Regions from separate parts of the Ferdinandcohnia jepli genome, predicted to be linked through region 2. Evidence: riboswitches for the same ligand, from Rfam matches in the RefSeq annotation. Region 2 holds a riboswitch; the other holds the start of a gene.
The links. Region 2 has a riboswitch for cyclic di-AMP ahead of AB3M96_RS20790 (dicarboxylate/amino acid:cation symporter). Riboswitches for the same ligand answer to the same signal wherever they lie in the genome.

Region 1 (16,712 bases), on a different contig from region 2:
AAGGTTTAATAAGAAAGTTACAAGTTCAAGAGTAGGGGAAATTTAAACAAAAATAGTAAAGTACTTCTACCTAGTAGCGAAAGAATATAGTAAATGTATTAATAAAACATTAAAGCATTTCTCTGAATGAGAAATGCTTTTTTTTATAGAAATATTAAAACAACAATAATATAATTAAAATTAATAATATTTTATTGTAAAACAATAAATAATAAAGTAAAATATAATCAATTAGAACAAGTAAGAGGTGTATTATGAAACGTGAGTCAACATTCAGGAATAACCTCTGGGAGGATCAAATCATTAGATCGCTAAAACAGCTTGTTTATTTTGGGTGGGAACAGGCACTATCATGTTTATTTCCTGTAGTAATTTTTGTGTCTTTAGCATTAACAAAAATCCTTCCACTTCCTTTGCTGCCAAGATATGATTGGCTGCTCATTATCTGCCTTTTGATGCAGTGGTGGATGTTGCGTTCTGGACTTGAAACTGGGGATGAACTAAAGGTAATCACATTGTTTCATCTTATTGGGTTAGCACTTGAACTTTTTAAGGTGCATATGGGCTCCTGGTCCTATCCAGAGGAAGGATATTTTAAAATTTATGGAGTACCTATGTATAGTGGGTTCATGTACGCAAGTGTAGCTAGTTATCTTTGCCAGGCTTGGAGACGCTTAGATGTTGAACTGATTAAGTGGCCACCGTTTTTAGTGGTAGTACCGCTTGCAGCTGCAATATATTTAAACTTTTTCACACACCATTATTGGATTGATGTACGCTGGTGGTTATCTTTCCTTGTGATTATCGTCTTTTGGCGAACATGGGTCATATATGAGGTTAATGGAACACGTTACCGAATGCCACTCGCACTATCTTTTGTACTCATTGGATTTTTCATATGGGTAGCTGAAAACATTGCCACGTTCTTTGGAGCCTGGGAATATCCGAACCAAACCGATGCGTGGAGCTTAGTTCATCTAGGAAAAGTAAGTTCCTGGCTATTATTAGTAATCGTCAGCTTTCTTATCGTAGCGACATTAAAGAGGTTTAAAGGAAAAAGTTCAACTGAGGTAGGTACTAGCAAATTTTTAAAAATATGGCTGTGTTAAATTTTAATGTTGATATTCATTATAAAATTAGGGATACCTAAATGGTTCCCTAACTTTTGTAATTTGAATTAAGATAATTCTTCTAAACCCCAATCATTGTAAGTGTATTTTTCATTCTCAGATATAGGTTTATAACTTTTACAAAAATCAAGAAGTTTTCTACTCCTTCTACCAAAAGATTTATCCTGTTTGGAGAAGATTTCAACCACATCATCCCGATTGAGAAAAGTCTTATCTTTTAAGCAGAATATCTCATTTTCTAAATCACCGAATGGATTAAAGTTACCATGTCGGCAAGATTGACAACAAGCGATACTGATATTGTCTGGAAGTTCTTTCTGTAAATACTTTACTGCATATTCAATAGAACTGGATAACTTAGATTGAATTTGGTGATTATTCACTTGGACTTCAAAGCGAATGTTTTGAAATTCTTCTTCATCTAATTGTTCGTAAAACATATTTGTTGGTATGACTGAGATTTTTCCGTCAATTAGATAATTCACATTCAAAGTATCTACTTTCAATGGACAGACCTCCTAATAAATTTACATAAATAGATTTAGATAATGAATTTTGAAAGACGCAAACTATCATAAGTATCCGTCATTTCAAATACAAATGATGTTAATAAAAGTTCTTTTATATTGTGTTTAGTGCTTTCATTACTTCGACTATCCACAAATAAGAACCAAGCAAGGTAATTGTCAAGGTACTTTGTAGCCACGCCTTTAAAACGGTTTATCCATTGTTTCATACGAGAATGAAGACCGTTGACATTTTGGATGTGGTACAAACCCTTAATAACGTGTTTGCCACCGTCTGATTTAATTCGGTAATGCTCTAAACCTTTTTCCTTTGCATAGGTTTTATAGGCTCTCCAAGCATCTGTCACAAGCACATTGTCAGGTGTCAGTTTAGAGCCAATCATATTATCAACTTTAGTTTTCACTACACGCCCCATACAAGCGACCTTTGATACTGTTGCTTTGGTGCGGTCTCTTGCAACAAGAACACATACTTGTTCGTGGCTAATGCCTCTATGTTTGGATTTTCCACCACGCTTACGAGGTTTGCGGTCAGTAATGCCACGTTGTCCTTTTTGGGAGTATAGGAAATAGGTCTCGTCAACTTCAACGATACCTTCAAATTGCTCAAAATCCATTTGTTTTAAGGCACTCAATAATTTGTGTCTCCAATAAAAAAGTGTAACCCAAGTAACCCCTACGATTTCAGCAGATTTTCGCAGGGAATAACCTTTGAACATACAATCAACAAACGTAATCCATTCATCGCCCTTTCGAGTTCGATAAAGAACTGTATTAGTTGTATCAGTAAATGTCTTACTACAACATTTACAACGATAGCGTTGGCGACCATTGTGTTTCCCGAACCTAACAACATGTTCAGACGCACAATGAGGGCATTGAAAACCTTCTTTGAAACGGGTTTCTCTCAGTTCATTAATTAGGCGACCACCAACAGAGGAAGAAGGCTCAACATAGCGTTTTACCCATTGAAACACACGCTCTTTCTCTGTGTGTGATAATTTGTCGATATGTTTTAATAGATTACTGAACGCTTTGCTCAACCTTGTGACCTCCTCGAATGTTTGTTCTTATCCTAATTATACAAAGATTTCAAGAAGGTTTCAAATATCAACATTTACCTTTAACAGAGCCAAAAATATAAAACGCGTAAAAGTAAGGCAGGTAATTATTATATATGTGAGCAGCAAAATAAAAAGCGTCAATGATTGACGCTTTTTTATCTGTTTAAATCTTGTATACCAGGGCTATGTTCATTAGGCATTTCTGGTAACACAGGAACAGGATGACCTGCTGGAGGCGGTACCACTTGAAGAGTACCATCGTCTCTACTTGGGGATTCACCTTGGAAGATTTGTCCCATTAGTGTTTCATCTAATCTAAAATTAAATTGTGCATTATGGAAGCCCATTTCAACATATTTTCTACACTCCGGATACTTGTTAATATCATAATTCGGCACTGGGAAGATTTTTGCCCAGTCCACACCGAGGGTTTCCAGAGCTTTTGCAAATGCATTTTGATGAGCATTATCACGAACAATTAAGAAAGCCAATGTTTCTCTAAATGTCTTATTAGAGCTCATTTCATATATTCTTGTTTTTTGGAGAACACCAGTAGATTCTAAAACTACATTATCAAGTAAATCACTAATCAAATTACCATGACTATAAACATAGTTTCCATTCCATGGATTTCCTGCAGCGTCAACAGGAAGCGAACTTTGTGCGCCCATAATAAAGTGATGAGGATTTGCATGTTTTATTGCATCCTCTAATGGAGCACCTGTATCACCACCTGCACCAACAGCTTCTTCTCCAGAACCATTTAATAATTGATTGATTGTAGTTTGAACTAGTTCCACATGGCTAATTTCCTCTAGGAAGACCCCTCTAATTAAATCGCGGTACTGCTTTTGGTTACCTCTAAAATTTGAGCTTTGGAAGAAGAATTGCATCATAGTTCTCATCTCGCCAAAACGGCCACCTAATGTTTCTTGAAGTACTTTTGCTGCAGAAGGATCGGGTTTATCAGGAACAATCATATTAATCAAATCTTCCTTATAAAAATACATGAGCTAACCTCCTTATAAGTTGTTTTACTTTGTTAATATTTGATTAACCATACAAAAATATCCTCTGCTTTATCCGCTATCATATATTTTGTTTCTAATTTTTTCTTAATCCTTCATTGCCCCTGCTTCTCGGGAAGTCATCGCACCTTGTCCTTCGCTTACATCTCTTTGAATTTCCTGTTTAACCTTTTGGGGATTAGTACCAGCGAAAGCTGAACCCGAATTCTTTTTAGGTCGCAGATTCTGTTGCATTTAGATATTCCTCTCTTTCGAATTTAATAATGGTAGTATTTGCAAAAAACTACTCGATCTATCCGGAGGATAAAAGTAAAAATAACTTAGTAAAGTCGAGGAGTTATAAAAATTGTACAAGGTAAGGTAAGAGACATTATCGGAGGTGATGAAAGCAAAATGGAAATGTTAGGTTTCATTCTATAAAAATACATGTTGACAACAAACGAAAACGGGAGTAGATTTTGATTATTAAATTATTAAAAATAAATATCCAACACCTTTTATTCGCTGAATCTTATGAGCGGGGGAACCAATTATGATAGCGATGCTATCTCGGGGTGAATCTTACTTAGTAAGAAGGGATACTCTCAATTCCTAATCCGACAGCTAACCTCGTAAGCGTTATATGTAAGTCGAGAGAAAGGTCATAGGTTAGCCTAAGACCATTCTATTTGCGATGGTCTTTTTTTGCGGGATAATTCGCATAAGTGGAACTAACGAATAAGCTTTTGCTTAACTATAAGCAATCGCCGATTTCTCGAATATTGGTGCTAGGATAGAAATGAGGACAGCTATGAGAAAGCAATTTGTAGTAATTGGTTTAGGTCGTTTTGGTAGTGCGTTATGCAGGGAATTGGATATGTTAGGTCATGAGGTGTTAGCGATTGATTCTAACGATGATAAAATAAATACGATGTTACCATACTCTACAAATGCAGTTGTGGCAAATGCTACAGATGAAAATGTATTAAAGTCACTTGGAATACGGAACTTTGATGTTGCGATTGTCGGCATTGGAGAGGATATGCAATCGAGTATTCATTGTACATTGCTTCTAAAGGAAATGGGACTAAAAGTATGGGTAAAAGCCCAAAACTCATACCACCAAAAAATACTTGAAAAGATTGGTGCTGACCGGGTCATACAACCAGAACTAGATATGGGGATAAGAGTTGCTCATAAGCTAGATTCTGAGAATATTATTGACTATATTGAGCTTTCAAAGGATTACAGCATCGTAGAATTGATTGCAACAGCAAAAATTGATCAGCGCTCGATTATTGAGTTGAAAGTACGTGCAAAATACGGATGTACGATTTTAGCTATTAAAAGAGGAGAAGATATAAATATTTCACCATTACCAGAAGATATCATCTGTCGAGGAGATATTCTGGTTTTGGTGGGAAGTAATATTGATATAAAACGTTTTGAGGAGAAAGCGATGTAGGTTCGAGTATGTTTTTTTAATAGAATACTAGCCTCGAAAGGTGCGTTATAAAGATGATGTATAAAAAGAGTGTTAAACTTTCTCCTTATCAACTGCTCATACTAATCTTTTTTGTTTTTATTATGATTGGTACTTGTTTATTAAAATTGCCATTGTCAACAACGGAGTATATATCATGGATTGATGCATTATTTACTGCCACCTCCGCTGCGACAGTTACAGGTCTGATTGTAGTGGATACACCAGCTGTTTTTACGACATTTGGAGAAGTAGTCATTCTCTCTTTAATTCAGCTTGGTGGATTAGGAATTATGTCTTTTGCAGTCCTAATCTATATGATGCTCGGGAAAAAGATTAGTTTAAAAGACAGGATTATCGTGCAACAAGCTCTGAATCAGACATCCATTGGTGGTATTATTAAACTAGTAAAGTATTTGTTTATCTTTTCTCTAACTATTGAGTTAATCGGGATGATGTTACTAGCGTTTAAATGGGTACCAGAGTATGGTTGGGGAACTGGGCTATACTACAGCCTTTTTCATTCTGTCTCAGCATTTAATAATGCTGGTTTTGCATTATGGTCAGATAGTTTAATGGGGTATGTTGGCGATCCGCTTGTAAACACAGTTATCACAACCTTATTTATTATTGGTGGGATTGGTTTTACGGTTTTAATAGATGTTTGGCAAACTAAGAAATTAAAAAAATTCTCGTTACATTCAAAATTGATGATAATTGGTACTGTCGTCTTAAACGTAGTTGCGATGTTACTAGTTTTTGTATTAGAGTTTCATAACCCTAATACTCTGGCGAGTTTATCTACATTGTCTGATAAACTATGGGCAGCTTATTTTCAGGGAGTTGTAACAAGAACAGCTGGTTTTAATACAATTGATATTGCTGCAATAGATGAATCTACTGCATTCTTAATGGTAATTTTAATGTTTATTGGAGCGGGAAGTGCTTCAACAGGTGGGGGAATTAAACTAACTACATTTTTAGTAATAGTCTTTGGGGTACTTTCCTTTTTAAAAGGAAAAAAGGATGTAGTAATTTCAAATCGTTCCATTTCAAATGAAATTGTTTTTCGTGCCTTGGCGATATCTAGTATCAGCCTCTTTTTTGTTCTACTTGCTGTATTTATCTTAACAATCTCAGAGGATGCACCATTTTTAGTTTCATTATTTGAAGTGGTTTCTGCTTTTGGCACAGTAGGAATGTCGATGGGCTTAACGTATTCCTTAACATTGGTAGGAAAAATAATTATCATATTTATTATGTTCTTAGGAAATATTGGACCTCTCACACTTGTTTACTCTTTATCGAAACCACGTGTATCCAAAATTAAATATCCGAAAGAGGATTTACTAACGGGGTAATAGAGTTGCTAGTGACTGAAATGGTCGTTATGAAAAAGTTAGGAGAAGTCCAACCCCTCTGAAAAGAGAGGGATTGGGCTTTTCTATTATTTCCATTTTGAATGGTATGCTTAGTAATTTATGCTGAATATATTTGAAGAATATTCCCATCAGGGTCCGTTATAAAAATGGTATGTAATGCTTCCTTTCTATTGCTATTTACATTGAAATCAGATGTTTGTAGTAATCGATAATAATAAAATATCTTTAGAGGCTGTTGTTTTTTTACGGCTAACGAAAAGTCCTTAATTAGTGAAGGAGTAAGTAATTGATTGTTATTATGTATAGGTGAGTTATGATTTTCCTTTAATTTAATCCTAGAACGGTGAAGGGCCGTTTTTACTGAAGTATTACTGATTCTTAGCATTTCAGCAATTTCTTCAGAAGTGTATTGAAAAACATCTTTTAATGTTAACAGCATAGCCTGGCGAATTGGAAGAGTACTAATTAAAATTTCTAGTAAGCTATCCCATTCAGTAGGGTCAAAACTACTGGTATATAATTCATTAGGAGAAGTTGGAATTTCAGTTTTTTTACGTTTTTCATCAATAAATAGATTCCTAGCTGTTTTATATAGAAATGAAAGATTTATATTTCTATTTGGATCATCCTTTTTAATTTTAATAAATTTTATCAATGTCTCCTGAACTAAATCTTCGGCAATCCATTCTGAGCTAGTTAAAGATAAGCAATATCCATATAACTTTAAGGAAACTTCTTCAATATTATTTATTTCAATAGCCATTTTTCCTCCAATAAATTTTTATAGATTATGTAACTTTTATTTAATTATAATCGTTTGTAGAGGAACAAAGAATAAGGAGAGTGATTTTGGATGTTTAAGGTAGGCAGTATTTTTATTCCTGTTACAGATTTGGAGCGTTCTAAAAAATGGTATGAATTGAATCTGGGTGTAACTAAAGTAGATGAGTGGCAGGAAAACGGAGAAGACCATGGAGTAGGGTACGTTTTTAAAGGTGAGACGGTTGGTCTTGCTCTAATAAAAGTAGAAAAACCACAACCAACAGAATTTATAACTAAAGGAAAAAACAAAAACGTATATTATAATTTTGTAGTTGATCAAATTGTACCAGTATACGATCAGCTCAAACAAAATGGAGTTGAAACAACAGATATACATGATTATGGTCTGATGAAAGGGTTTGATTTCTTCGACCCTGATGGCAATTCGTTTAGTGTAGTAAGTGAAGAAAAGGATTCACCTTACCATATAGATAATTTAAAATAATATAAAATAGTGGAAGTAACCAAGTAGGAGCTTCCACTATTATTTTGGACGCAGGTTACATATAAGTGATGTGATTCTATTATTTAATTTTAGATAATAATCAACAACTAGTGGGGGATGCAGCAATGGCTAATTCAGCATTTTGGCTAAAAAACGTACGTTTAGAAAAAGGATATTATATCGAGGACGACCACGTTTCAGGAACCATTACAGAGGTGTGTCATATAAAAATTGAGGATGGTAGGTTTGCCAGTATAGTTCCAGAAGAAACGGAATTAAATGATAATCTCGACAAGTATAATACGAAAGAATTGTTAATGCTTCCTTCCTTTAAGGAAATGCACATACATATTGATAAAACATATTATGGAGGACCTTGGAAGGCGATCAAACCGGCAAAAAGCATTTTGGATAAATTTGCTGAGGAAAAAGAACTGCTTCCAAAATTATTACCCACTGCAAGGGATAGAGCCGAAAAGATTTTAGAAACAATCCTTGGTTTTGGGTCGACCCATGTGCGTACCCATTGTAATATTGATCCTGCTATTGGTTTATCTAATTTAGAAGCGACAAACCTGGCGTTAGATGCCTTTACTGGAAAAATGACATCTGAAATTGTCGCGTTCCCACAACACGGTCTTCTTCGTTCAAATATGGTAGAGCAAGTGAGACAAGCTTTGAAACAAGGGGCTACTATAGTGGGTGGGGTAGATCCTTTTAGTGTTGATAATAACCTAGAAAAATCATTAAATACCATGGTCGAACTTGCAGTTGAAGCAAATGCAGGAATCGATATTCATCTTCACGAAAGAGATGCCATTGGATTAAAAACGATGAATCTTCTTGCTGATTTAACAGAAGAAGCAAGCTTACAAGGTAAGGTAACAGTGAGTCATGCATTTGGCTTTGCCGAAGAATCGAAAATAGCTGCTTCTGAGCTAGCTGATAGATTTGCAAAACTTGGAATAGCCGTAACCTCAACTGTACCAATCGGCAATATAATAATGCCATTACCTATGCTTCGAGAAAAAGGGGTAAAAGTTGAACTGGGTACGGATAGTCTAACAGATCATTGGTCACCATTTGGTAACGGTGATAACTTAGAAAAGGTTGGCAGATTGGCAGAACTGTACCGACATGTGGATGAAGTTGCTCTCGCTCAATCTTTAGCGTATATTACGGGAGGCATTACACCATTAGATAAAGACGGGAACCGTGAGTGGCCACAGGTTGGCGATCATGCAAATATAGTACTTGTTGACTCGAGTTGTTCTGCCGAAGCAGTTGCAAGAAGAGCGGCAAAACGTGTAGTACTTTTTAATGGGAAGTTTGTTTCTGGGGAGATATAAAGTGTTAAAAAAGCAACGCTCCCGGTGGGCGTTGCTTTCAATATTTATGATTCAAGCTTAGTTCTCTCGGTGATTATAGGCTCAACATGTACATGGACATCATAAATATTATGTTCACAGATTAATGTATCTTCAACCCTCGAAGATATTTCATGTGCTTGAATTATATCTAGATTGCTGGGAACTGAAATGACAACATCTACAACATTGCTATTGCCATAGGTCCTTCCTTTTATATTCTTTATTTCTAATACCCCATGTACTTTTAGTATTGTCTGTTTATACTTATCTAAATCCTTTGTGTCAAAACCATCGGTTAAATAATGTGTAGATTCTCTAAAGATGTCCCAACCAGTCTTACAAATTAGTAAACCAACAATGACTGCTGTAACAGGATCAAGCCAAGGCATCCCAAATTGAGATCCGATGATACCAATTGCGGTTCCTATACTCACCAAGGAGTCAGATAGATTATCTTTTGCAGCAGCCATTACTGCATGACTTTTCACCTGTTTTGCCAAATTTTTATTATATTGATAAACAAATAGCATAATAAAAGCAGAAAAAATTCCTGTCCATGCTGCAAGCATATCTGGAGATTCAGCATTCCCAACAAATAGAGAAGAAGCTGCACCATATAAAACCTGTAAACCTACTAATACCATGATAAAGGAAGCAAGTAAGGAAGCTACTGTTTCTGCTTTCCAATGTCCATATGGATGGTCATCATCTGCCGGTTTTTGAGAAAGCCGTAAACCAATTAATACGGCAACTGATGCAATTATATCAGTTGTATTATTAAACCCATCTGCGCGCAATGCTTCAGAGTCAGTTAGATAGCTTATTACTAGTTTTAGTGTTGCTAATAGTAGATAAACAACGATGCTTATTATCGCACCACGTTCCCCTAACTTTAAATCATTATATCTTTGCTCCATTTTAGTTCCCCCGAATTTTCACATCGACCCTTATTGTAACAAAGCAAATTCGTGTTAGTCTACGGCAACGTTTTTTCGAAAAGGCAATAAAATAACAGTATGGAAAGAGTGTTTACTTGAGGAAAAAATAAATTTAAAACTATTATCAGTAATATAGATAAAGTTAGATGAATAATCTATTAATTAATGATGGTAGTTAATTATCTTTAATTAAAAATATTTAAGTGTCGAAATAGTAAAAATATTTTGTTTTGTTTGAAGGAATTATAGAAGATTTGTCGAAATAATTATAAATTAAATATGGAGGTATGTTCATGATGTAATTGCGCTAATAGTTTTCTAAAAATTCCCAATAATTTTAATGTTGTACATCGTGTAATACCAAATCCAATTAATATTTCTATTGGAGATAAGTAGATTTTACAATTATTGTTGCTAGTTTTTAAAACTAAATATAAAAAAGAGAAAAGGGGATGAAGAAATGAAAAAGTTTAGTTTTTTTGCAGTACTTTTATTTTTAGTAATGGTAGTAAGTGCTTGTGGCAGTGACTCAGAGAGTGCCTCAGTAAGTGAGGATGGAGTCCTAACACTAGGAGAAACGGGTCTTTTTAAAACTGATAAAGGTGAGTTTGAGGTAACATTGGACGAGATTAAGTATGAAGCAGGTGGAGATGGAGAAAAATCTTTAAGAGGAACATATATTGTTGCAAATGCTACTGTAACGAGTAGGGCTGCTAAAGCAGTAAATATAGAGGATGTTTTACCATTTAAAATCTATGTTGATGATGTCGTGAACTGGAACAATGTATCTGTTGGTAAAGAATACAGTTTTGGCACCCAGATTGCTGGAGAAATTAAAGAGGGCGAATCAGTAACTGGCAGTGTTATATTTGATGCGAGGGAGTCGGAAACATATACGATTATCTTAGGTGGTAAAACAAACCCTAATAAACTTGTATGGGAATTAACTCCAGCTGATTTTAAATAGAAGTGAAGTTTTTGGTTTGAATAATGTAGAATGGGCCAGGTTTTTAACCTAGGCTCATTCTTTTTTTTAGCAGATAGGAAAGCAATAAATTCTTTCCTATCTGCATAAGTGCAACTACGGCTCTGCTGTCACCTTTAGGCTCGGCAATCGCCGAGTTTTCTAAGACCACTTTACCGATGAATGATACGTAAAAAATTGGAAATCCTATAGTCAAAATTATTTTTTGAACAGCGAATGTAATATAGGCGAATATGGTGACGAACATTATGACGTATTGGATTAAAGAAATGGAGGGCTTTTTTTATGACTTCTGAACATAAGCTACCAGAAAAAGTAGAGCCGTTTTGGAGAGTGAATATTGATATACCTGAGTTTCCAAAATTGGAAAACGATCTTGAGGTAGATGTTGTCATTGTAGGTGGCGGGATTACAGGCCTCACTTCTGCCTATGTATTAGTAAATGAGGGGCTGAAGGTTGCCGTCTTGGAAGCAAATAATTTAGTTAATGGTACTACAGGACATACGACTGCAAAAATAACAGCACAGCATGATCTTATTTATGATGAGTTCATCAGAAACTTTGGAAAAAGTATGGCCAGATTGTACTATGAAGCGAATACTGAAGCCCTTCAATTTATTAAGAAAACAGTTGAAGAACACCAAATAGAATGTGATTTTAAAGAGCAGGATGCTTACCTTTATTCAACTACAGATGAGTATGAGCAAAAAATTAAAACTGAAGCTGAGGCTTATGAGAAGTTAGGCATAGACGGCGGCATAGTACATAGTATACCTTTTGATATCGAAGTGAAAAATGCAATTGTCATGAAAAACCAAGCACAGTTCCATCCAGTAAAATACCTTGCCCATCTCACAAAAATTATAAAAGAAAAAGGCGGGTTGGTTTTTGAAAATACAGTAGCTGTTAATGTGGAACCTGGAGTTAAGCCTACAGTTTTAACTCGTGATGGAAACAGAGTCACTGCAGGCTTTGTTTTATCCTGTTCGCATTTTCCTTTTTATGAGGGCTTAGGGTTATATTCCGCAAGAATGTATGCAGATCGGTCATATGTAGTTGCGGTGAAAGCAAAGGAGAAATATCCGGAAGGAATGTATCTTAGTGTAGATAAACCATCACGTTCCCTGCGTTCCGCATCTAATAATGGCGAGGAGGTCGTTATTATCGGAGGTGGAGGTCATAAAGCAGGACAAGAAACCAAAACAATGTTGGAATATGAGGGGTTAGGTACATTCAGTGAACAGGTCTTTGAGTTGGAAGATATTATAAATAGATGGTCTGCTCAAGATTTAACAACATTAGACAAGATTCCTTATATAGGAGAACTAACTACAGACCAGCCTAATATATTAGTGGCAACAGGATACAGGAAATGGGGAATGACCAGCAGTACAGTAGCTGCACTTTTATTTAAAGATATTATTTTAAAAAGAAATAATCAGTATCGTGATTTGTATTCTCCATCACGTTTCTATGCACATCCTAGCTTAAAACAATTCTTGCTTACAAATGGGGATGTAGTTAAGCACTTAATAAAAGGAAAAATGGAGATGCCTCATAAAAAAGTGGAGGAATTACAAAATGGTGAAGGTGCTGTTATTTCTATAAACGGGCATCGCAAGGGTGCATATAAAGATGAAGCAGGAGAATTATTCATCGTGGATACCACTTGTACACATGTTGGATGTGAAGTAGCGTGGAATAACGGGGAGAAATCATGGGATTGTCCATGCCATGGATCACGATTTTCCTACACTGGTGAAGTGCTAGAAGGGCCAGCAGAAAAACCGTTACAAAAATATGACTTTACTATGTTGGATGTTTTAACATCGGAAGATTCTGGTTATTAGTAAAAAAAATGACGTGATATTTCACGTCATTTTTCATTGGAGCTGTAAAAATCTTTACCTATCTCACTAGTTCTAAAAGCTCGGTAATCAATGGTTGTTAAATGTGTTATTTGGAGTATTGTTGTTGCTAGAAGTCTTATTAGATATATGGGGAGATTACCAGGTATAAGCGCCTTCACATGTACCAGCTTGCGGCTCATAATAACAATGTTGTTTAAATTGTCCTGTAAACGGTTGATCGTACCATGTAGGGGGGCATGCACCATACGGATTAAAGTACCAAAGTGAATGTTTGGAAGGATGTTCTCTCCAGAAATCTAGGGTTTGTTTGGCTAGTTTTTTTTCTATTTCTCTGGCAGGATTATAAAAAACATTCCCCTTTTGTACTGCTTCAAACGAGTAATTTCCACCTTGCACTTGATAAATTACATCCCGTATTGTTCTCAATCCTTTAAAATCCAAACAATTTGCTTTTCGTCGATTAACTATTACATTACCAACCATAAGCATGCCTAGTCGACCTTCACCCTCGGCTTCGGCTCTCATCATCCTTGCAATTAAGTCAATATCCTTGTCAGTATATTGTACTCTTGGCATTTTCATCACCTCTAAGAGCAGTGTATGAAAGTTGCCTATAAAAATGAAGGGTTTTTGTAAATTTTTATACAGATAAAGGTGCATAGAACCCTTCTCATTACTTTTTATTAAGTAATTCTTACTCGAACCCCTCCAATTGAGATGAGAAAAGAGTGCCCCGAAAATAACTTGTAACATCAGCGAAAAGCATTTGCGGACCTTTTACAGCAATACTGCGCTCTGAAGGTAGGGGAAGAAAGGTAATGTTATGTTTAGAAACTTTACGAAAGGGGTTCTGAACATGTTTAATAAGCAGTTTGCACCTTATGTCAGAAAGGAAGCAGGGCTTTACATCTGGGGATTTGTGGGGAGTTTGTTTCGTTTTATGATTCCTTTGTCCGTTCCGCTCATTTTAAAATACGTTTTTGACGGTTTGCTACAAAACGCTGCCTATACAAATACTGAAAAAGCAGAAAAATTAATGTTAATAGCATTATGTATGGTCATCATATTTTTATTTGCACGCTATCCAATGGAGTATGTTCGACAATTTTGTATACACACAGCAAATAATAATATTCTCAAGAGGCTCCGCCAAAACATCTTTAATAAAATTCACTCACTTGATGCAAAGTATTTTACAGAAAATAAAAGCGGGGAAATTGGTACACGTTTTTTTGATGATGTAGAAAAGGTCAGAGGATATTTAACAGCAACGATAGGAAATATAGTAATCGAAATGATTGTTCTGATAACTGTGATTTGCATTATGATTTTCCTGAACCCAATGCTTGCGATTATCTCAATTGTTCTCATATCAGTTCAGTTTTCACTTGCACACTATTTCTCAAAAAGATTTAAGTCATCTACAAAGAATTTGATGAGTGAGCGTTCTAGTTTAAACGGATTTATCTTTGAAAAGATTCAAGGAGCATTTCTTTCTAAGTTATTTTCTGCAGAAAAACGTGACAAAGAGGAATTAAACGAACGCCTGGAACGATACGAAGTGCTAACAGATAAACATGCAAAAATAAATGCACTCTCTTTGGCTTCCGTTAACGTTTTAATCGATTTTACACCGTTACTTGTTGCATTTATTGCGAGTTGGTTTGTCATTGAGGGGAACTTAACAGTTGGTAGTCTTATTGCTTTCTTTGCATACGTAGAAAAAATGCGAAGCCCTGTTGCTGCACTTGTTCAAGCATTCCCAGTGATTACAGAGGGGAGTGTTGCTCTTCATCGAATCTTTGCCTTTTTTTCTATTTCAGAAGAGATACTGGAAAAAGAAAATCCGGAGGTATTAGATAGATTTGAGCAATCTATAACATTTAAGAATGTTTCATTTTCATATAATAATAGCCGTCAAATATTGAATAATCTAGATTTTAGGATGGAAAAAGGAAAAACGTATGCATTTGTTGGTGAAAGTGGTGGAGGGAAAAGTACAATTTTACAACTTCTTATGAGAATGTACGACGTAAGCTCCGGAGAAGTGACAATTGATGGAAATAATATTAAGGACTATTCAATTTCAAGTTTGCGAAATAAAATGGGAATCGTGACGCAGGATAACTTTTTATATAGCTCTTCAATTAAAGATAATATTAAGCTGGGGAAACCTGATGCAACAGATGAGGAAGTTAAACTAGCAGCAAAGAAAGCTTTTGCTGACGAATTTATTACAAAGTTACCTGATGGATATGATACAGAGATCGGAGAAAGAGGGATTAAGCTCTCAGGCGGACAAAAACAAAGAATATCACTTGCGCGAGTTTTTTTGAAAGACCCGGACATCTTAATTTTAGATGAGGCTACGAGTGCACTCGACAATGAAAGTGAAAGGCTCGTTCAACAATCAATTCATCAGATTGGAAGAGATAAAACCGTCATTATGATTGCTCATAGACTCTCTACAATTGTATATGCTGATACAATATTTGTAATGAAAAATGGAGAGATAATTGAAAGTGGTAACCATGATGGTCTATTACTCTTAGATGGGTATTACACAGATTTATATTCAAAACAAAATAAGATTGAAACTATACAGAATTCAAGAAAAACAACTAAATTGGTCTCTGCTGTATAGAAAGTGGAAACTATTCTTGAAAAATGTCCGTGACTACTGTGGTTACGGACACTTTTCGTGTCTGTTAGATATTCAAAAAAAGATACAAATATTTATCTATTCTTTTAATAAGTGGTCATGTAAAATGGAATTAAAAGGAAAAGATAACCTGTTAGGCGGTGGAAGATTGGATAAAACAAGTCATATGAACTGGGAATTTGAAACCATTACAAAGCATACCCAAGATTTACTTATAGTTGTTGATCAAAACCAAATCGTTCAGTTTGTTACCCCTTCCTTAGAAACGATTCTAGGATATCGTCCTGAAGAGTTCATTGGAAAAAATGCATTTGATCCGGTTTTTTATGAAGATCGTGACAGATTAATAGCTTCACATCGAGAAGTGGTTACTCAAAAGGACCCTAAAATTGATGAATATCGTGTTTTTCATAGGAATGGAGAAGTGAAGTATCTTGAATCAAAAGTAATGCTAATTCCGAACGACCCAGATAATCTTGTTGTGGTTTCAATCAGAGACATTACCCTACGTAAATCGATGGAAGTTGAGCTTGAAAAGCGAAAAAATCGCTATCAACAATTACAAAATCAACTAAAAAGTTATTCTCAAGATTTATCAATGGTTTTGAAGGTGTCAGATCTTAAAAATAGGCTGATACAAGAACTTGAGACTGTGCTCCCGGAATCTGAGCCTTCTATTAGCATCTTTCACCGAAAAAAGAAAACTTTTGAAACAAATTACCCTTTGAGACTTTCAGGTTATTTGGCAAAAATGACGGTCGGTCGACTTCTAGATGATAGCGAACAAATACATATATTAATCGGGAACCGTAAAGAAAGGGCCAACATTCTCACAATAAAGTCTTCTTCAATCAAGGAATCAATGGATTCCATATGGTTTGAAACACTGATTTTCTATACAGTTATGGTTTTTGAGAGTTTAAACGTTATTGAAAATCTATTGAATCAATTGGAAAATGAACTCCAGAAAAATGATAAGCCTCAATGGATTTTACGGTTATTATTTAATCTATCTGAAAAACAAA
Region 2 (16,712 bases):
GAAATTTCTCTAGTTTCTAGCCGCTGAAACTGGACAAGTCAGGGCTCCGACGCACAGGACGTGCTAGTGCCGGCGAAGACATAAGGACGTGGCGACATTAGCCGGCCAGCGCTTGTCGGACTTGCACAGGACAAGGAAGGCTACGGCAGCATAGACATCGCACGAAGAAAATCGCAGCATTTTCGAGTATGTGCTGACATCGACGTTCTCCACAGGACGTGGCGGCTATTTAGTCGATGTTCCTTTTTCCAAGTCGCTTGCGCTTTTGTTCTTTACTCAGTTAATTTCATAGCGGTTTCGGTAATATTTAAATCTGCTTGAAGTTGTTCACGGAGGTCATTTGGATGATACACTCCTTGAGTAATCATATAATTTGTTATATTTTCATGTGTTTCAACAGCAATTCGCAGTTGTTCACGTAGTACCTGTTTTACAGAAGGAGTGTACGTTTCGGTAATTGCAAAAGCAATATTACGAATGCCAGCTTTTGTTGAGATAAGAAAATCAGTTGCAATGACCTTATCTGTCATGCCGCCCATCCCCATAAATTTCTTCATTAAATCATTCATTGTTCTGGCTCCTATCTGTAATTAATTGTTGAAGTTGAGTTATGAATTTTCTACCTGAATCAACATCATTAGATAAGATGGCACGCAGCTGTGGATCTTGAACCAATTTACTCATTGTAATGGATTTTGTTATGGAAAGGTTTTTAAAGGTTAAGAGTTCATGTACTTCCAAGGTTTCATGTAGCCCCATGTAGTGTGTCATCGTTAATCTCCTTTCAAATCATCTTAGTTTTAGAGTGCCTACGCCTCGGTAACTTATTCCCTTTCACTCTTTTACTAATTTTGGAATTTAAAAACTTCCTTATATTGAATGATTATTTATTAAAAAAGGTCATCCTAAACTAAAAGGAGTGACAAAGATGGAACAACATGCGTTAGGCTATCACGAAACAATGGATACTCATGAAATGATAAATTTTAAAACAATCTGTTTAGTACGTTCGAAGTTAATGCAGGGAATTTGTTTTGACAATGATTTAAAGGCATTAATGGAAAAGGATGTAAAACAATCAATAGAGGATATTGAAGAGCTAAAAAAATTGTACGAAAAGGCTAGAACAAAACACTAAGAGGTGATAATTAAATGAACCAAGATTATCTTGATCCCAAGTATGCTGAAGGTATGCCCAAGATGGCTGATGCCTCGTTTGCAATGGATTTTTTATTATCTGTAAAAACTGGAATCCGTTATTATTCAGTGGCCCTAACGGAAACAGCTAATCCAGAATTGAGGCAAGCATTATTTAGTCAAATGGATAGAGCTATCGATCTGCACCAAGAAATTTCCGAACTAATGATTAGTAAAGGATGGTTATACCCAAATGATGTTGAAAAACAAATAGAATTAGACATCAAGTCTGCAGATATGGCACTAGCAATTGCCAGAATGGAACTCTTCCCTAACGACACTGATAGAAAAGGTACGTTTGCAACCCCTAATAAATAGATTGCAGGAGGAAAAATACATGAAAGCTGTTACATATCAAGGTATTAAAGATGTAGCCGTCAAAGAAGTGGAAGATCCCAAAATACAAAAAGCAGATGATATTGTAATAAAGGTTACGAGTTCAGCTATCTGTGGTTCAGATTTACATTTAATCCACGGTATGATTCCAAACACCCCCGAAAATTTCATTATTGGTCATGAACCTGTTGGGATTGTAGAAGAAGTTGGTCCTGAAGTAACCAACCTTAAAAAAGGGGACCGGGTTATTGTTCCTTTTAATATGAGCTGCGGTAAGTGTTGGTATTGTAGTAATGACTTTACCAGTCAGTGTGACAATGCAAATGAGCATGGAGATATGGGTGGATTCCTGGGATACTCTGAAACGACTGGTGGTTTTGCTGGTGGTCAAGCTGAATATTTACGAGTACCTTATGGAAATTTCACGCCCTTTAAGGTACCGGAAGATAGTGAATTAGAAGATGAAAAGCTTGTACTACTTGCAGATGCTGCCTCAACAGCATATTGGACTGTTGAGAACGCTGGCGTAAAAAAAGACGACACAGTTATTATTCTCGGTTGTGGTCCCGTTGGCTTATTAGCCCAAAAATTTGCTTGGCTATTTGGAGCCAAACGAGTCATTGCTGTTGACTATGTTGATTACCGTTTACAACATGCAAAAAAGACAAACAACGTAGAAATCGTTAATTTTGAAAGTGAAAAAAATATCGGAAATCATTTAAAAGAGATTACTCATGGCGGAGCAGACGTTGTAATAGACTGTGTAGGTATGGACGGTAAAATGTCTCCAATGGAATTCTTAGCTACTGGTTTAAAACTACACGGCGGAGCAATGGGAGCAATTGTTATGGCTGCTCAAGCAGTACGAAAGTGTGGAACAATTCAAATTACAGGTGTTTATGGAATGAGATATAATGCATTTCCATTAGGTGATATTTTCGAACGAAATGTGCAGCTGAAAATGGGACAAGCCCATGTTATTCCTGTAATTCCTAAGCTTTATAAGCTGATCTCAGATGGCAAATTTGATCCAAGTGACATTATTACTCATGTGATCCCATTAGAGCAAGCAAAACATGGATATGAAGTTTTCGATACAAAGACTGATGATTGTATCAAAGTTGTACTAAAACCGCATTAGCTTTATGCAATAACGAAATAGACCGCCAAAATAGCGGTCTACTTTCATTTATCAAATCTATTTCGTTTCGCAATATTCAAAAGAGATTTTGAAAGACTAAAAAAAATAATTGGGATTGAGAGGATGATTAACAGTAGTACCGAGTTCGTCTGTAACCACACAATCAAAGTGGCACCCCCTTTGTTCAGGGTATGCCAGGTACATTTAATCCGTTTCTATTAAACACCCATTTTTATTTATTACTTAGGTTTTGAAAGTAGCTATATTTAGTATACATTCCTGTTACTAGTACCTATGACCATAACCTGGATATCCATGTCCTCCACCAAAACCTTTATGTCCAAATCCTTTTCCAAATCCCTTTCCATAACCTTTGCCGTACCCTTTTCCATAACCCTTTCCATAACCACCAAACCCTGGACCGTAACCATAGCCTACTCCAGGGTAGCCGATTCCATAACCACCAGGGCCGAATCCACCAAAACCAGGGCCACCTGGATATCCATATCCTCCATATCCTCCATATCCTGGACCAAGTAATCCTGCTCCTAAATAGCCTATACCAGCACCTAGTAACCCTGCCGCTAATGGTCCAACTCCATAACCGATATTTCTCTGATCTTCTATATATGGTGTCATATATCTATACATCTAATTGCTCCTTCCATCTTTGTATAATGACAGTCTATATAGCTTATTACATATATACTATTTTGGACTGGGCATTCATCCTTTTATCACAAGGTTGGTTAGTTTGCCTATAGAAAGTGTGTTGGAAGGTTATATACCCTCACGCTATTAGTAGTTAGTAAAAGAAAGAGAGTGCTTCACCCTTACCTTTTTGGTAATAGTGGTTGTGTTACATGTTCAACTCCGACAAGACCTAGAATGGTTAGGAATATCCCTTGAACACCGTAATAAGCATCGGTAGGATCATAGAATTCCTCGAGGGTATGACAGCCACCAAAATCTCCCCCTCCTCCTAATGTAACAGCCGGTATTCCTAGACTAATAGGCACATTTGAATCTGTGCTACTAGGAGAAGTTAAAATTGGTTCAAAACCAATACCTGCAGTCGAAGCTAACGCTACTTGAACAATAGTACTATCTTTAGCTTGTGAACCTGCTGGCCGATCTCCTACTAATGTAATTTCAACTTGTATCTCGTCCGAATCCCATCGTTCATTCTCTTCTACAGCTGCTTTCTTTATAATAGTAAGTACCTTTTCTTCTAATTTTGCTAACTCTTCAGAAGATGTGGAACGTAAATCAAGCAGCATTTCTGCACTTGCAGATATCGTATTAACGGATGTTCCACCATTAATAATTCCAACATTAAATGTTGTTTTTGGTTCTACTGGTGTTTGAATGTCACTAATTTTAGAAATAGCCCTTCCTAATGCATGAATAGCGCTTGGTTTACCAAAGTCTCCAAAACTATGGCCACCTTGCCCTTTATAGGTAACACTATATCTTCGGCTTCCTGTTGCAAGATAGGTGATTCGTTCTGGACTACCTGGTTCTATTGATATAAAACCATCAATGCTTTGGTTATTTTCGAAAAGTGCTTTCACACCATTCAAATCCCCTAATCCCTCTTCACCAACAGTTGCACCAAATATAATATCACCCATAGTATGTATACCCGTTTTTTCAAACGCTCTAAGCAAGGTTAGAACAGCAGCTAACCCTCTACCATCATCCGCTATACCCGGGGCAAAAATTTTTCCATCTATATGTTTTGCTTTAACATCTGTGCCAGCTGGAAATACAGTATCTAGATGAGCACAGACAACTAATTTAGGGCCATTACCAGAGCCTTCTCTAATACCAAATACATTTCCTTGATCATCTGTTTTTACATTTGTTAGCCCATATTGTACTAACCTTTTTTGATAATCTAAACCTCTTTCTTCCTCTTCGAAAGTTGGTGCCGAGATTTCGGTAATCTCAATTTGTTCTTTAGTCGTAAACTCGTTATCTTGTTTAAGGAATTCTAATCCCTCTTGAACTTTCGCATCCTTTAGTAGATCTTCTATTGTTTGTAAGGTTAAATCGGAAACAAATTCTCTTGGGCTGTTTTGAGATGATTGATTCATAGATATCCTCCTCTTAAATTATGTCTTATTTTATCTTCTAATAACTTCCGGGAGATATCAACTTTCTTTATATGAAATAAAGATTACTATTCATGCTCCTACGTTTTTTAACTAACACGAAAAATGGACCCATGACTGGGTCCATTCTTATTACATGGTTATTTAGAAACTGCCACTGTCTTGTCTTGTTTTCTACCAATAACCTTCTTAACAAAAGGTATTACATAGTAATCAAGACCAAATTTACCAGCGTTGCTTCCTGCAACTAGGATAAAAATTGTTAGTAACACCATTTGTGGGTTTGTGCTGGTTGTTCCAGAGAACATGAACGCGAAGTTCATTGTAATACCCATTAGTGCTGAGAAGGTTGTGAATAAACCTAAGATTAATGCTATACCAACTAGTAACTCGCCCCAAGGTACTAATACGTTGAACAAACCAACGTTTGGAATTGCAAATCCGTCTAGGAAGCTAGCCCACCAGCCTTGAACTGCTGGATGATCTCCTGTCGCCTTTTGTATAGCCCCTTGTAAAAATCCACCTGCATCAAAACCACCTACGATTTTCCCCCAACCAGATGTGATCCACTGATAACCTAAGTAAACTCTTAAAAACACCATAATAGCTGCTGCAACTTTGTTTTCTCTTAAAAATGTATTCATCATTTTATTTTCCTCCCAATCCCTTAGGATTTGATTAACTACTTTATACTGTAAGTATAGTGTTAACAGGAAAAATAAAATATCGGGGAACATCCTTATTTTGCAGGTGTTTTATCCTGAACTATGTTGGCTATTTTTCCTTACTCTAGACATTCTTTCCCTGATTGATAGCTTCCCTTTTTCCTGAGAATAACTAGGGTATTTTTAGAAAAAAGCATTTGACTATCCTGTTCGAATTGCTATGTAAAAACAAAAAAAAAGACTTGAAAAATAAGTCTAAGAATCTCCAGTTCAAATTCTATTTAGTTTTATTAATTTGTTTTTTTAGGACATTTCATAAACTCATTATAATAAACGTCAAACATTATCTTTTGGTAATACCTCACCAAATTAGAGTAGTTATCTTCGTAGCGATATTTAATTAATCTTTTGTTTGACTCTTTTGGTTGATATTGATTAGGTGTACTTGGACTTTGCTTGATATTTTTCTCAATTCCCACAACTTCTCCCATACTTTAAACACTCCTTATTCTCTTTTACTGTCTTTATATGATGAAATTGTCTATGGGACACTTTAACGTATAAAAATGAGTAAAACACCCAGCTACCTTTTTATTATTTCAGACTTTGTTATATGGAAAAAGGCCACAACCCTTTGGGATTGTAGCCTTTAAATTAGATGATTCCGACTGGGATCGAACCAGCGACCTCTACCCTGTCAAGGTAGCGCTCTCCCAGCTGAGCTACGGAATCGTATATAAGAATTATTCATAATATACCTTCGAATGACTAGTTTGTCAATAATAAACAATAGTGAGTCTACGGGAAATATTAACAACACCATTGGTTGCGAAAAAGTGTTAAAATGTTGACATAAAGCTTTTCTATGAGCTATAAATATATTACTAAGGCAAAGCACAATTTAATATTCGCTGAATTCCCAATTTGGGAAACGGGGGAACCATAACGTGCATAAGGGCACTCGGGGTGAATCCTTTTTTATAAAGGTAGGAGAAACTCTTCATCCGAATCCGACAGCTAACCTCGTAAGCATCTGGAGAGAGCATAGTTCTGCATTTTTTTGACTATTTAAGCCACGAGCCTACTCTCGTGGTTTTTTGTATCTTAAAACTTTCTCCGCTACGAAAAAATGCTGTCATTACCTTACCTTATGCTGCCAGGATAAATAGAAAACTACTTTTTAAGAGGAGGTAATTTATGTCACTAACGAAAAAAATCTTACTCGGTTTAGGTTTAGGTGCACTTGTTGGTTTTATTCTTAATCTTACTTCACCGGCTTTATTCGAGGATTTAAATTATTGGCTATTCAAACCACTAGGACAAATTTTCTTAAATCTTATTAAAATGCTTGTTGTTCCAATAGTCTTCATTTCTATTACTCTAGGAGTTGCTGGTCTCGGTGATCCCAAAAAGCTCGGAAGAATTGGTGCTAAAACGATTGGCTATTTCTTAGTTACAACCACTATCGCAATAATTATTGGTTTGTCCTTAGCTGCTGTTATTCAGCCTGGAGCAGGCGGTAACTTCCAAACTGAAGGCTTACAATATGAAGGTCAGACAGAAGCACCACCTATTATGGAGACCTTACTGGGCATTATCCCGACAAACCCTGTTGAAGCAATGACACAAGCGAATATGTTACAGATAATAGCATTTTCAATTTTTGTGGGATTGGCTCTAACAGTACTTGGTGATAAAACGAAAGGGATCCTAAATCTCTTTGAGCAGGCAAATGAAATCATGATGTATTTAGTAAATCTTGTTATGAAGGTTGCTCCATACGGTACATTTGGATTAATTGCAACTGCAATTGGTAGCCAAGGTTATGATGCAATTAAAGCAATGCTATCATATTTCCTAGTCGTTCTTGGCGCTTTACTGATTCATGCTTTCATAACATATGGAGGAACAGTCGCGTTACTAGGCAAAATGAATCCAATTGAATTTTTCAAAGGCTTTGCACCTGCGATGACAGTTGCGTTTAGTACGTCAAGCAGTAGTGCAACCTTACCAGTCTCAATGGAAACTGCCCAAAAGAATCTAAAGGTGCCAGAACCAATAAGTAGCTTTGTTCAACCTTTAGGTGCAACGATTAATATGGACGGTACCGCCATTATGCAAGGGGTAGCGACAATTTTCATTGCACAAGCATGGGGAGTAGATCTCTCTATGGTCGAGATTATTACGGTCATTATAACTGCCGTACTTGCAAGTATCGGTACCGCAGGCGTTCCTGGTGTTGGATTAATAATGCTTGCAATGGTATTAACATCTGTTGGTTTACCGGCAGAAGGTATTGCGTTAATTATCGGTATTGACCGCTTACTTGATATGACTCGTACAGCGGTTAATATTACAGGTGATGCTGCATGTGCTGTTTATGTAACTGAGTCAGAAAAGAAACATTCAGGAGAACAAACTGCTTAAAAATTATGGATGTAACGACAGGGTTCTCCCCTGTCGTTTTTTCATTTAAATAAACATACCGTAATACGTTATAATAACAATATGAGTTTTACTAGATTTCAAGTCAGGTTGGAGGATTAGAAATTATGAGTGTTAATAAAGGTACTGTTAGGGAAATGACTATACATAGCAAGATATTACATGAAGAAGTTGAACTTATCGTTTATTTACCCGCTGCTTTTTCACCTCTCTATAAATACAATGTTTTAATTGCGCAGGATGGAAGAGATTATTTTAACCTTGGGCGAATGGCCAGAGTCGCTGACGACCTTCTACATTCTAATCAAATTGATAATACGATTATTGTTGGTGTGCCATATAAAAGTGTTGCTGACCGTCGGGAAAAGTATCATCCCAAAGGCGAAAAACACGAAATGTACAAACGTTTTCTTGGTGAAGAACTTGTACCGTTCCTGGATAGTGAGTTTCCTACTTACCAAATAGGATTAGGTCGAGCGTTAATTGGTGATTCCCTCGGAGCTACTATTTCACTATTAACAGCACTCGAATATCCAAATACATTCGGGAAAGTTATCCTTCAATCTCCTTATGTGGATGATGAAGTTTTAGAGAAGGTCGAACACTATCAAGGGTCTCAACTCGAAATTTATCATGTAATTGGTACAGGCGAAACAGAGGTTAAAACAACGAATGGTGAGGTTTCTGACTTCTTGACTCCGAACCGGGAACTGCGAAAAGTTATCGGTAAAAAAGGGTATCCTTATTTTTATGAGGAGTTTGACGGTTCACATACTTGGACATATTGGCAACCAGATCTTCCAAGAGCTCTAGCCTATATGTTAAAAATGTAAGATTTAGCTTATTCAAATATATTATCACCTATAAAACTTTGGTATAATGGAATTACTATTTTTGGTAGTAGGCTAACACGAGTTAACATTATTAGCTTATCAATACATATTCTCAAGGAGGGTCTACAAATGAAGTACGGCATTGCACTCTTTCCATCCAAACAACTTCAAGATTTCGCAAATTCTTATCGTAAACGTTATGATCCACATTATGCGTTAATTCCACCACATCTGACATTAAAGAATGCATTCGACGCATCTGATGTGGAAATTAAGGATATCTCTAACAAACTTGAGGAAATTTCAAACCAAATTAATCCGTTTCAATTGAAGGTGTTAAAGGTTAGCTCCTTTTATCCGGTTAATAATGTTATTTATTTAAAGGTTGACCCAAACAGTGAGTTACTTAAATTGCACGAAGCACTTCACTCTGACTTTTTTCCAGAAGAACCTGAATTTGCATATGTACCACATATTACAATTGGTCAAAAGCTTTCTAGTGATGAACACTCTGACGTGTATGGACAACTTAGAATGCTGAAGGTTGAACATGAAGAAGAGATCGACAGATTCCATTTGCTTTATCAATTAGAAAATGGGTCTTGGACAGTATATGAAACATTTCGTTTAGGAAAGGGTCGTTAATTTTCAAATGGAAGCAAAAATCGTTACAAACAACAAAGAAAAAGATGATGCATTTACTGTAAGAAAAATTGTTTTTGTTGATGAACAAAACGTACCAATGGAAGAGGAAATTGACCAATACGAAGACAGTGCGACTCACATTGTACTTTATGACAATGGAGAACCTGTGGGAGCTGGCCGTTTTCGTGAGGTTGATGGGCTTGGAAAAGTCGAAAGGATTTGTGTTCTTGCCTCTCACCGCAAAAAAGGTGCAGGAAACATTATTATGACTAAAATTGAAGACCTGGCAAAAGAACACGGCTTAAAAAAATTAAAACTAAATGCCCAAACACATGCACAAACCTTTTATAAAAAACTGGGCTACGAAACAGTATCAGGGATATTCATGGACGCTGGAATTCCACACGTGACCATGACAAAAGAAATAAACTAAATGGGACAAGGGGCAGATACCTTGTCCCACCATTATTTTCAACTACGCTTCTTTTCCAATTCCACAATCATCCTTCTAAAAAACTCCTAATCATTTTTTCAGTATATAAAAACACGTTTCCTAGGATAAAAAAAATACACATGGTCATCCTACTAATGGGGTGAAGTGATGGATTATTTTAGAATCGTATTAGATTTAGTTTGTGGTCTATTAGGACTGCTCATCCTTACAAAAATTCTTGGAAAGACACAAATTACGCAAATAACTCCCTTTGATTTTATTTCAGCACTTGTTTTAGGTGAACTAGTTGGAAATGCTGTTTTTGATGATAAAATAGGTGTTTTACAAATTTTATTTGCCGTTACAATCTGGGGAGTTTTAATTTATATTATTGAGGTAATCACCCAAAAAATTGCAATTACAAGACCTTATCTTGAAGGAAAACCCGCAATTATTATACATAAAGGACAAATTATAAAAGAAAAGCTGAAAAAGAACAAACTTGACATTAATCAATTACAACATCTTCTACGCTCAAAGAATGTATTTTCTATCCGAGAAGTGGAATATGCTATTCTTGAAACGGATGGATCAATTAGTGTGCTAAAGAAGTCGTCTTATGAACAACCAACTCGCCAAGATTATAATATGGAGGAGAAAAAAGTTAGGCTGCCTATAACGCTTATTAGTGATGGACAAATCATCAATGAAAATTTGAAAGAAAGTGGATTTACTGAGGAGTGGCTTATTTCTGAACTTCGAAGTAAAGGAGTAAATAGTTATAAAGATTTATTAATTGCAGAGTGGCTTGAAGAGGACGGCTTGTATATACAAACATACTAGCCCGGCCTCTTTTTTATATGGTTGCATCATATAATAAGCCAAGACCTGTAATTTGTGCTCGAACTTTCTCATTGTTTGGTTTAGGAATCCTTCTTTGAGGCAATCTTGTATCAATACGTTCATATTGATTTTTTACACTAGTATGTAAGGTAATAGGGTTAACGTGATGAAGCCTAAATTGATTGGTCTTATAAGATGTAGATCTATTAACGTACTGTGTATATTGTTCATGGTTAATTGGTAAAATATAACCCATGATAATCCGCACTCCTGTCTTATACTGTCTACTAAATAATTATGGTAAGGGATACATTAATATGTATTGTCTACTATAGAATTCGTACAACCCCTCCCATTTTTGGGGTACTAAATGAAGAAGGCCTGACATATCTCGCCAGACCATACTCACTACTTTTTATTAATCATTTTTGCAATAGTACCGAAGTCCATTTTCTCATTACCATTAACAATACTCTGTACAATCTTATCTTCAAGTTGTTTATTAACAGGTTTGTTGGCAATATGAGAAACTTTTCTAATGACTGACCTTACTGTTTTTTCGTCCTTAAAATTTGCATTTTGCAAAGAGTTTGCTAGTTGAAATACATCCTGCATATTAACGCCAGTTTTCTTTTCAATATTTTTAAAGAAGTTATTATCCATTTCAGAGCCTCCTTACATTGTGTTATATTCTATGACCCTTTACTGTAAGTGGTGCTGAATATCAGGTAATTCGTAAAACTGTTTTGCTTATATATAGTTGCTGGAAAAGTGAAAGTACGAGCCCTAAGACTCGTACTTTATAGGGTTTCTAATTCAGTGATTAGTTGTAGAAAGAAGCACCTACAATAATTAAAAGGATGAACAACACAACGATTAACACGAAAGTTGAACCGCCGTAGCCTCCGCCGTAGCCATAGCCGCCATAGCCGTAACCACCATATCCGTAGCCCATATTTAGCACCTCCTCTTAAAAGAGTACATTATAAAATATGTTTAATAGTCGAAATGTGTGAGGACAAGAGCACAGGACATATGCGGAAATTAAGTAAGATAGTTATTTCCCAAAGGTTTTCTCGTGTTCATGTTGTTGTTTTGCTAACCACTTATCGAGCTGGTCAAATCTTGCTTCAATGTCCCTTTCGAAGCTTGCGCTTTGCTGATCAAGTTTTTTTAGTCCCTCTTCATTTTTAGATGCCCATTTATCAAGCTTTCCTTTTGCCTCATCATGGTCTTTGTAATAGTCAGAAACAAAACGATCTAGTTCTTTATCGAATTTACTCATCTCATCACCTCTAAATATTTCACAACGTCCACTACTCCTCTTTTTTATAAAATGAAAAAGACAGACGTATTGAGCCTGTCTTCTACGTTTTATTCTTATTAATCTGAGTTAAGGAATTCTCAATTAAATTCAATTCATTGACATGCTTACTATATATCTCTTTTACTTCGGCTGATTCTGCTCTAAGGATATAATCTTCAAATTCAGTCTTACACTTTTTAATAGAATCGATTAATTGCTGCTTTTCAGTTTGTTTTGGTTTTATGATTTGGTCATCATATAAATCCACAGTAATTTGATTGTTTTGATCTATTTGGGCCAAAAAGATATCTTCTGCTTTAATACCCATTGTTCGGAGTTCACCTTCGAGCCAACTTTTGTCTAAATCTATAGTATTCAATGGCTCTTCTAAAATTTCCCCATCCATAATTACGGTTTGCGGTTCTCCCCCTTTTGTTGGTTTACTATTTATATCACCAAAAGTAAGAGGTTGTTTATTCCTATTTAAAAGTACACTTATATCTCCACTCGGTTCTAAAGCAGCAAATTCAACATCAGCAATTTGAAATACCCTCTTTTTCCGTAGCTGTTCTAACAATTCGTCTGCTGTATATTTTTCTTTAGCAAGATGATCTTCAAGTATCTTGCCATTTTTAATAAACACAGTAGACTTTCCTTCCACAAAGTCACTAAATTTTTTACTCTTCAAAGATATAAGTGATATGGCCAATGGAACTAAGAGCCAAATTAGGATACTTGTGATTCCTGAAGCAAGATCTAATTCAATATCCATTGATATATCTGCGGCAATACTTCCTACGGTAATACCTAAAATGTATTCAAAAAAAGACAGCCTTCCAAGCTGTTTTTTACCAAGGAGTTTCATGATTAAAAATAAACCAATTATTACAGAAAATGACCTGATACCTACCTCGACCCAATTCGGCATGCCTTTCACCTCAGCAAGAATATGTGGAACATGTAATTTCCTATCTATATTACAATTATCTCCATTAATCAAATTCATAGTCTACGTATAAAAATTCCTATCGTCTCCACTATAAAATAAATTTAGAAAACTCGGCGATTGCCGAGCCTATAGACTACAGCAGAGGCGTAGTTGCACTTATGCAGATAGGGAAAGAATTTTAAGCTTTTCCTATCTGCAAAAAAACCAAGGAATTACCCTTGGTTTACAGTTTCTACTTTATTGCGTTTTGTGCATTTATATAGCCAGCGCCATATGTGTTATAATCAATCCCTTTCCATTTATCAGCTCCACTTAATAAATCTCCTTTTATATTAGTAGGACTCACTGGAAGATTGTTTTTCTTTCTGTATTCAATCATTAAAGCCACTACTCCTGCACAAATTGGTGTCGCCATGGAAGTACCTGATAACGTAAAGTAGTTCTGTTCCACACGGTTTGCTTTCTGAAACTTATCAAGGTATGAATTTGGTGAACGTAATGAAATAATATTGACTCCCGGTGCAACGATATCTGGTTTTGGAACATTGTAAAAAGTTGGGCCTCTACTTGAGAACTGTGCAATTGCATCGTCCATGCGGCCGTCTAGTGTATTACGGTCATCTAGTGCACCGACCGTTATAACTTTGTTGCTAATACCAGGACTAGCAATTGTATTTGGTTCGTCACCCTCATTTCCAGCAGCTACAACAACTACAATACCACTGTCCCACGCTTTTTCAACAATTTGGACCATCGGGTCTGCATCTTCATTGTTTAGCCGTTGAGCAGACGCACCGAGTGACATTGATATAATATCTATTCTAGGTTTTGTTGCATCCTGGTTATTGAGAATACACCATTCAACTCCACGCATGACAGTATCTAACGAGCCAGAACCCAGCTTATCTAAAACCTTTATCCCTACTACATTCGCATTGGGTGCCGGAGCAACATACTTTCCTCCAGAGGCAGCACCATTTCCGGCAGCATCTCCAGCACAATGTGTTCCATGTCCATTATCATCATACGGGTTAGGATCACTATTAACTAAATCAACGAAGTCTATAATTCTACCTTCTAAATCTTGATGAGGGTATATTCCCGTATCAATAACAGCAATTGTTACTCCATCACCGGTAAGCTTGGACCCATTTCGTACAACTTGATCAGCTCTTGCTGATGGTGTGGCTACATTGAGTAAGGCTTTTACTTCTGAATTTAAATAAACACGCTTAACAGTTGAACATGTTTGTAGAAGCTCTTCTAAACCTGCTGCAGTGACAGTCGCTGAACAACTATCAATTGTCTTAAATTCATGTTTAATCTTACAACCGTAGTGTCGGTCCATCACCGCTTTCACACTCTCATGAACTCCCTTTTGGTCTGCACACTCAATAATGACCTCAAACTTTCTCGTCTTCTTTATTATTTTTTCAAGCGTGTTATGAAAGATACATGGTGTCCACTTAAAAGGGCGATATAGATTTACTAGGTTTTTTCGTAGATTACTATCCATCTTGGAGCCATAGTTTCTTGCAAATTGGACCATTGAAAATCCAAACATTTCTTTCACCTCCTATTTTTCCTATAAAATAGAATATGTAAGGTAAGAGAAAGTTGGAGCGGTGTTTGTCCGAGGTTTTTTGCCTGTTTTAAATATAAAATAAGTTGAATCCTAGTATGTTATCCTACTAGGATTCAAGAATGACATCAGATTTTTTAACCTTCACTACTGCCGTTACCTGGACCTTCAAGAATGATTCTTTGAATGAAGCAAGAGGAAATGAATGCATCTCCACTAGGTCTTTCGAAACGTACTATTCCCTCACCTACATCTTGCACTGTAGCATTGGTAAAGTTTTGTAATTGTTGCCCTACTGTACCGATTGTTAATTGTTGAGGATCATTAATATAGTCGAAGAAGAATCCAGTAACCGGATCCTCACAACAAACTTATAAGTATCAATCATAAACTAAAAGACTTTCTCCCCATAATATCGATACATAAGGAAAAATTCCCTCTTCATTTAAATCAGAAGGGTATTTTTTTATACAAAATTAGAGGGGTTCAAAAGCTAAAGCCTTTCAAAACACCCTCTTGGTATTATCATTTATTGATAGTTTTTAGCTTTATTCCAAAGAATGTTCATATGATTTTTTTATTCTATCTAAATTGTCCTTTAATCTCTGATTACCCGAATCCATTTCAACTGCCTTCTTCGCAAATTCATATGATTTTTGAAGCATCCCTAGGTAATAACAACTTAACGCTCCTAAATCATATACAGTGTAGTTCCAAGCAAATCCTTCCGTTAAATAGCTAGCTTTTTTCTCCTTAATCTTTAATGCATTCTCAACCATGTTGTACACTGTTGGCCAATCTTTTTCTTTATGTGCTAATTGAGCCATCTCTATATATGGTTCACGTAAATGCCTTGCTTCCGCAATTGCTTTATACAACCACGCTCTTGCTTCTCCAAGATTACCTTTAGCCTTGTAGGAACGTGCAATAAACCTCATTGCTGCGCTTCGTTGATCTTTCCAAGTTGCTTCTGGCTTTTGTAAGAAGATCTGTAGTGTTTCAATACATTCATCCCACTTATCATAATAAGAATATTCACGTCCTAGATAAAACAAATTAGTTAGATAGTCAGGGTCTTCTTTAACTGATAATTCTAAAAGCGACAGGTACTGACTTCTCGATTTTGTTTCGTCAGGAAAATGGTTTAGTTGAATGCTTCTTTCCCATACCGTCTTATCAGGTTTTGTCCCATAATAGTACAATACTTCATGTACAGGATGTACCCATCTATACCCGTGTCTACTGTGTATTTTTCCTCTCCAGAAAGTTGTAGCCCTCGTTCCGTCAGGATTAAATTTCCACGTGTACATATAGTTTACTCTTGTAGTATCATCTCTCCATATATTTTCAAGTTTATCTCTCCAACCAGTTTCAAATACTTCATCCAAATCAGTACTCACACAAACGTCAAAGTCCCCAGGAACAAAATTCAACGCAATATTTCGGGGAAGATCAAATCTCCAGGGATTAATTTTAATTGAATATACGAGAGCACCTCTTGCTCGTAACTTCTCAACAGTATTATCTGTAGAACCCGTATCTGCCACAACTACTAAATCAGCTTCAAGCATAGAGTCCATCCACTTATCTACAAATTGCTCTTCATCCTTACAAATTGCATAAACTGCTATCTTTAATTTATTGTTCATAGTTCAAGACCTTCTTTTTTTGCAAGCTCTAGGAGCTTTTCTTTCCATTGAACAAAATGTTCATTCCAAGCAGATTCATTAAAATGATAGTCTGTAATTTTGCGATTTAGTTTTTCAGCTTCTTTTAACGTAAAAAACGCTTCTAGATTTCTACCAAGTTGGTGTAAATACTTAGCTTTTTCAAATCTTATTTCTCTTCTAATGGGTAAGAACATGATAGCTTGGTTTAGCTCATGCAAAGCCAAATCTATTTTATTCTGAGATTTATAAATAATATATTTTAGCTTATGAAGATACCCTTTATCGCTGTCCTCTATCTTTAACGCTTCATCGGTTGCCCAAATTGCCTTATCATATTTCCTAGCTCTAATATACTCTCCCGCAAGGAAACTCCAGGATTTCCATACATCGTTTCGCTCCTTTACAGATTGTTCTAGGAGAGGCAGATAACTAGATCTAGATTTTTCAGTATCTGGTTTTTGATAAATCCAAAAATCAGATAGTCTCTTAATTTTCTCTTCACCGTTATATTCAAGTATCTCATGTACTGGAAGCTTCCATTGATACCCAA

Region 1: it holds a riboswitch for cyclic di-AMP, as region 2 does, so the genes downstream of both, AB3M96_RS06380 (potassium channel family protein) here and AB3M96_RS20790 (dicarboxylate/amino acid:cation symporter) in region 2, are expected to answer to the same signal.

The regions. Positions count from the first base shown of each region.
Region 1 covers NZ_JBFOKR010000005.1:27,547-44,258, forward strand. Annotated here, with positions in the region: gene AB3M96_RS06350 (MFS transporter) at 1-35, shown strand, start outside; gene AB3M96_RS06355 (DUF817 domain-containing protein) at 303-1,109, shown strand; gene AB3M96_RS06360 (hypothetical protein) at 1,178-1,636, opposite strand; gene AB3M96_RS06365 (IS1595 family transposase) at 1,672-2,700, opposite strand; gene AB3M96_RS06370 (manganese catalase family protein) at 2,877-3,731, opposite strand; gene AB3M96_RS06375 (hypothetical protein) at 3,837-3,983, opposite strand; cyclic di-AMP (ydaO/yuaA leader) riboswitch at 4,242-4,382, shown strand; gene AB3M96_RS06380 (potassium channel family protein) at 4,540-5,193, shown strand; gene AB3M96_RS06385 (TrkH family potassium uptake protein) at 5,250-6,572, shown strand; gene AB3M96_RS06390 (RNA polymerase sigma factor) at 6,691-7,356, opposite strand; gene AB3M96_RS06395 (VOC family protein) at 7,447-7,860, shown strand; gene AB3M96_RS06400 (amidohydrolase) at 7,986-9,209, shown strand; gene AB3M96_RS06405 (cation diffusion facilitator family transporter) at 9,254-10,147, opposite strand; gene AB3M96_RS06410 (hypothetical protein) at 10,629-11,135, shown strand; gene AB3M96_RS06415 (FAD-dependent oxidoreductase) at 11,439-13,004, shown strand; gene AB3M96_RS06420 (cell wall hydrolase) at 13,161-13,601, opposite strand; gene AB3M96_RS06425 (ABC transporter ATP-binding protein) at 13,882-15,669, shown strand; gene AB3M96_RS06430 (PAS domain-containing sensor histidine kinase) at 15,794-16,712, shown strand, end outside.
Region 2 covers NZ_JBFOKR010000024.1:5,885-22,596, forward strand. Annotated here, with positions in the region: gene AB3M96_RS20740 (spore coat protein) at 273-569, opposite strand; gene AB3M96_RS20745 (hypothetical protein) at 562-771, opposite strand; gene AB3M96_RS20750 (spore coat protein) at 929-1,138, shown strand; gene AB3M96_RS20755 (spore coat protein) at 1,153-1,515, shown strand; gene AB3M96_RS20760 (zinc-dependent alcohol dehydrogenase) at 1,535-2,674, shown strand; gene AB3M96_RS20765 (hypothetical protein) at 2,960-3,325, opposite strand; gene AB3M96_RS20770 (M20/M25/M40 family metallo-hydrolase) at 3,508-4,773, opposite strand; gene AB3M96_RS20775 (DoxX family protein) at 4,932-5,438, opposite strand; gene AB3M96_RS20780 (hypothetical protein) at 5,747-5,947, opposite strand; tRNA gene AB3M96_RS20785 (tRNA-Val) at 6,116-6,188, opposite strand; cyclic di-AMP (ydaO/yuaA leader) riboswitch at 6,356-6,504, shown strand; gene AB3M96_RS20790 (dicarboxylate/amino acid:cation symporter) at 6,654-7,883, shown strand; gene AB3M96_RS20795 (alpha/beta hydrolase) at 8,009-8,734, shown strand; gene AB3M96_RS20800 (YjcG family protein) at 8,864-9,379, shown strand; gene AB3M96_RS20805 (GNAT family N-acetyltransferase) at 9,387-9,812, shown strand; gene AB3M96_RS20810 (YetF domain-containing protein) at 9,981-10,655, shown strand; gene AB3M96_RS20815 (hypothetical protein) at 10,669-10,911, opposite strand; gene spoVIF (sporulation-specific transcription regulator SpoVIF) at 11,064-11,318, opposite strand; gene AB3M96_RS20825 (YjcZ family sporulation protein) at 11,479-11,610, opposite strand; gene AB3M96_RS20830 (hypothetical protein) at 11,713-11,940, opposite strand; gene AB3M96_RS20835 (DUF421 domain-containing protein) at 12,023-12,889, opposite strand; gene AB3M96_RS20840 (S8 family peptidase) at 13,143-14,474, opposite strand; gene AB3M96_RS20845 (hypothetical protein) at 14,630-14,752, opposite strand; gene AB3M96_RS20850 (tetratricopeptide repeat-containing glycosyltransferase) at 15,041-16,141, opposite strand; gene AB3M96_RS20855 (glycosyltransferase) at 16,138-16,712, opposite strand, start outside.